2 regions of the Paenibacillus sp. B46(2026) genome follow, and region 2 is predicted to be linked to the other one. Evidence: predicted binding sites of a transcription regulator. Region 2 holds the regulator's gene; the other holds the start of a gene.

Region 1 (2,479 bases), 180 kb from region 2:
TACCTGGAGCAATCGGCACTGCAAGGAGATAAACTGGCACGTGAGAAAATGCATAATGCTTCCACGATTGCCGGTATGGCATTTGCCAACGCGTTCCTGGGTATTAACCACAGCTTGGCGCATAAATGGGGCGGTCAGTATCACACAGCACATGGACGCACCAATGCGATCCTGATGCCACACGTCATTCGTTACAACGCGAAAAAACCGACCAAATTCGCAGCGTTCCCAAAATATTCGCACTTTGTAGCGGATGAGCGTTATGCCGAAATTGCCCGGATTCTGGGATTGCCTGCACGTACAACAGAAGAAGGGGTAACCAGTCTCATCAATGCGATTCGTAACCTGAACAAAACACTGGGTATTGAAGAATCGTTCCAGGAAATCGGATTTGATGCAAAAGACTTTGAAGCACATGTAGATTATCTGGCTGACCGTGCCTTCGAAGATCAATGCACAACCGCCAATCCGAAGTTGCCGCTGGTAACTGAACTGGCTGATGTGTACCGCAACGCTTTCTACGGAAAGTTTGAATAATAAATCTAGAATGAAGCGTGCCTTACGGCAAGAAGATCAGGGTTCCCCGAGAGGGGAGCCCCGATTGCCGTCTTTCACACAAAAAAGAAAAGGGCAGAAAAACAGAAGAGCGAGCATCTGTTTTTCAGGATTTATTCTAAGATTTGATTTGCTCCGAGCCTAGAGGAGCCAAAGGGTTCTAGAGAGGTTACACGGAATCCGTGATATGGCTGTTTGAGCCAGGTGGTCACACCATACCGAAGAGGGCAGAAAAACAGAAGAGCGAAGCCTCTGTTTTTCAGGAGTATTTTAAAATTTGGTTTGCTCCGAGCATAGAGGAGCAAAGGGTTCTTAAAGAGGTTACACGGAATTCGTGATGTGGCTGTTTGAACCAGATGTTCACACAATAACGGAGAGGGCAGAAAAAACTGAAGAAGCGGAGCGTTCGCCTTTATCCCCGGATTTTACCCTTTTGAAATATAAAATTGAAAAAATCCGGGGATAACAGCGATCGGAAGTTGTTCTGCCCGCGCAGTGGCTAAGTGTGAATCTAAAGAGGGTTCAATGGGACACAGCGCAGGTGGAGTGAGTTAGTTCACCGCCTTTGTGACAAAAATCACAGATGATGAAAGCCCCAAGACGTATACTGAAAATGTAAGAAAAACATTCATCCCGCGGTTCCGGTTCCCAAGTAGAGAGAACATGTTCCGGTTTATGTGAAACAATTCACATTAATCGCGGCTCTGGGCACACAATGCTACGAATGAAGCAAGATGTTATGTGTCCAGAAATCCAAATTAGTGGAGGGATTAAGATGTCGGTGATTGAAAAAGATGTCAAACAACAAACAGGCTGGAGAAACTTTACCAAAGGAACATGGACCAAATCCGTAGATGTGAATGATTTTCTGGCACACAACTTGTCTCCGTATTACGGTGATGAAGCATTTCTCGCAGGTGCAACCCAGAATACCAAAGAATTGTGGGATATCGTATCTGATCTGACCAAAAAAGAACGGGATAACGGCGGTGTCCTTGACGTTGATGTGAACACACCAGGTACTATTATTTCTCACCAACCAGGTTATCTGGATCAATCCAAAGAGCAGATTGTCGGCGTTCAGACCGATGCTCCGTTCAAACGTTCCATTCAACCAACAGGCGGAATCCGGATGATGATTGATGCATGTGAAGCATACGGCTTCGAATTGCCTCAAGGCGTCATTGATATATTTACGAACATTCGCAAAACACATAACCAAGGTGTATTCGATGCTTATACTTCCGACATGCGTGCAGCGCGTAAAGCAGGGATTATTACAGGTCTCCCAGATGCTTATGGCCGTGGCCGGATCATCGGTGACTATCGTCGTGTAGCTTTGTACGGGGTAGACTTCCTGATTCGTAACAAAAAAGGTGAACTGAATGCACTCGAAGTTGATGTCATTGATGAAGATGTCATTCGTCTGCGGGAAGAATTGTCTGAACAGATTCGTGCATTGCAAGAATTGAAGCAATTGGGCGATATGCACGGATTCGATATTTCCTTGCCAGCGACAACAGCGAAAGAAGCGTTCCAATGGTTGTACTTCGGTTATCTCGCTGCGATCAAAGAACAGAACGGTGCTGCGATGTCCCTGGGACGTGTATCTTCTTTCCTGGATATCTACATTGAGCGTGACCTGCAAGAAGGCATTCTGTCCGAAGAACAGGCTCAGGAATTGGTTGACCATTTCGTCATGAAACTGCGGATTGTCAAATTCCTGCGTACACCGGACTACAACGAACTGTTCAGTGGAGATCCAACATGGGTAACCGAGTCCATTGGCGGTATGTCAGTGAATGGTGAAACACGCGTAACCAAAAACAGCTTCCGTTTCCTGCATACGCTGCACAACTTGGGTCCTGCACCAGAACCGAACTTGACTGTTCTCTGGTCCACGAAGCTTCCCGAAGCTTTCAAA
Region 2 (2,479 bases):
CTATGATCCGCTGAAGGAGGCTTTGTCTGGTAACGATATCTCGTTGCTGGGCCAAGGCGTGGACAGTGGAAGCCGCTCCAAGTTGACTCGCAGGTTCCAGGAGGCCAAAGCTACAGTACTTCTGGGCACAAGCAGCTTCTGGGAGGGTGTAGATATCCCTGGTGATGCATTAACCTGTCTCGCTATTGTGCGATTGCCTTTCCAGCCACCGAATCATCCGTTGGTGGAAGCCAAGAGTGAGTTGCTACAAGAACAAAAGAAAAATCCATTCTTGAAACTGTCTGTGCCGCAAGCGGTCATTCGTTTCAAGCAGGGATTTGGCCGTTTGGTGCGTACAGCGAAGGACAGAGGCATTGTCATTGTTTATGATACACGGGTGATTGAAGCGTATTATGGTAAATTCTTTTTATATTCATTACCTGGTCCCAAAATGGAGCATATGCTCACGGAACAGATGGTTCCACGAATTACCGAGTGGTTGGAAAAACCTGCTAAAGAACAAGAATAAGGGTTGTTTTGTTCGTTATATCATTGCATGACACTATCGTTTGGCGTTAAACTTTATTAGATATTTCCGTATCCGATTGAAACAGTTGCATGTAAGAACTTATAACCTAAATTACAAGGAGCATTCTGTATTAAATGTCACGTTTATCTTTGAGTTTATACAGGATGCTCATCTTTTCATCTATTATTTTATCGTGGCCTTGGTAAGGGGGAGCAAGAATGAAATCGGATAAAATTTCGGAAGCGGTGGTACGACGTCTGCCTGTATACTTGCGTTATTTGAGCGAGTTGCATCAGCGTGAGGTGGCTACTGTTTCTTCTCAAGAGCTTGGACAGAGGCTGGATCTGAATCCGGCCCAAATTCGAAAAGACCTGGCTTACTTCGGTGATTTTGGTCGTAAAGGGATCGGGTATGATGTATCCTATTTGATCGAGAAAATTCGTCACATCCTCAAGATCGATCAGCAAATTAATGTAGCTCTGGTAGGCGCGGGTAATCTCGGACAGGCCTTGTCCAACTACAACGCATATCTGAAAGACAACATGAAGATTGTTGCTGTATTCGATGCATACGGACCGAAGATTGGTAGTCAAATCAACAGTTTGACGGTGAAACCAATGAATGAATTGACGGAAACGGTGAAAACGGATAACATCCGCATCGGAATTATCACGGTTCCGGATACGGAAGCCCAAAATGTAGCCGATCAGCTTATTGAATCCGGAATCGAAGCGATCCTTAATTTTGCACCAACAATTCTAAAAACACCGCCGCATATCCGCATTCACCATGCTGACTTTACAACGGATCTGCTTAGTTTGGCCTATTACTTGGAGACTGGAAAGGACGACGAGGAAGATGACAACAAATAGATGGGTAATCCACAACGGCAAATTTGCCGTTAATGAAGGCACAACATGGAACGTGGTTCAAGGATACATGGTTGTTGAGAATGACAAGATTGTGCATATTGGTGAGACATTGCCGGATGAAGACAAAAATTGTACCAAAGTGGATGGAAAAGGATTGTTCTTCCTGCCGGGTCTGATCAATACGCATGGTCATGCAGCAATGTCGTTGCTCAGAGGGCACGGAGACGATCTTGCGTTGCAAGTATGGTTGCAGGAAAAAATGTGGCCGATGGAAGCAAAAATGACTTCACAAGACGTATATTGGGGAACTTCGCTATCGGTGCTTGAAATGTTGAAAGGCGGAACTACAGCTTTCCTGGACATGTATGATCACATGGATCAAGTTGCCAAAGTTGTGGAGCAATCCGGCGTTAGAGCAGCACTGGCACGTGGTGTAATCGGGCTGTGCTCGGAAGAAGAGCAGTTGCGGAAGCTGGAGGAGTCGGCAGCGTTTGCACGTGAGTGGAATGGACAGGCAGATGGTCGTATTACAACCGTAATCTCGCCACACGCCCCATATACATGCCCTCCTGACTACATAGAGAAGCTTGTACAGGTCGCGAATGACCTAAACCTTCCTCTCCATACACATATGTCTGAAACGCTTCGTGAAGTGGAGCAGAACGTGGCTGATTATGGACTGCGTCCTGTGGCACATCTCGAGAAACTGGGATTTTTCTCCCGTCCATCTCTGGTTGCACATGCGGTGCATCTGAATGACGAAGAGATTGAAATTTTGGCCCGTCATGATGTGGCTGTATCCCATAACCCGGGAAGTAACCTGAAACTTGCTTCCGGAGTTGCGCGGGTACCTGCATTGCTGAAAGCAGGAGTTACCGTGTCACTCGGAACAGACGGACCAGCAAGTAACAACAACCTGGATATGTTCGAGGAAATGAGACTGGCTGCATTGATCCACAAAGGTGTATCTGGTGACCCGACAGCAGTACCAGCAGGCGAAGCGTTACTACTCGGAACGTCATATGGTGCCAAATCCATCTTCTTGAACAATACCGGAGCGCTTCAGGTCGGCATGAAGGCTGATTTTATCGCCCTTGAC

The links. Region 2 encodes Rex, which represses fermentation and respiration genes when NADH is low (regulators of the CRP and FNR family bind a similar motif). Its sites were predicted from a motif close to TTGTGAAATATTTCACAA; they were not measured.
Region 1: a site for Rex is predicted at 1,231-1,248, ahead of pflB (formate C-acetyltransferase). Genes of this name have one in related genera too.

What each region holds. Positions count from the first base shown of each region.
Region 1 is NZ_CM165907.1:4,377,725-4,380,203, reverse strand. It holds gene adhE (bifunctional acetaldehyde-CoA/alcohol dehydrogenase) at 1-537, shown strand, start outside; gene pflB (formate C-acetyltransferase) at 1,331-2,479, shown strand, end outside.
Region 2 is NZ_CM165907.1:4,198,663-4,201,141, reverse strand. It holds gene dinG (ATP-dependent DNA helicase DinG) at 1-508, shown strand, start outside; gene AC1S8V_RS18690 (redox-sensing transcriptional repressor Rex) at 727-1,380, shown strand; gene AC1S8V_RS18685 (amidohydrolase) at 1,367-2,479, shown strand, end outside.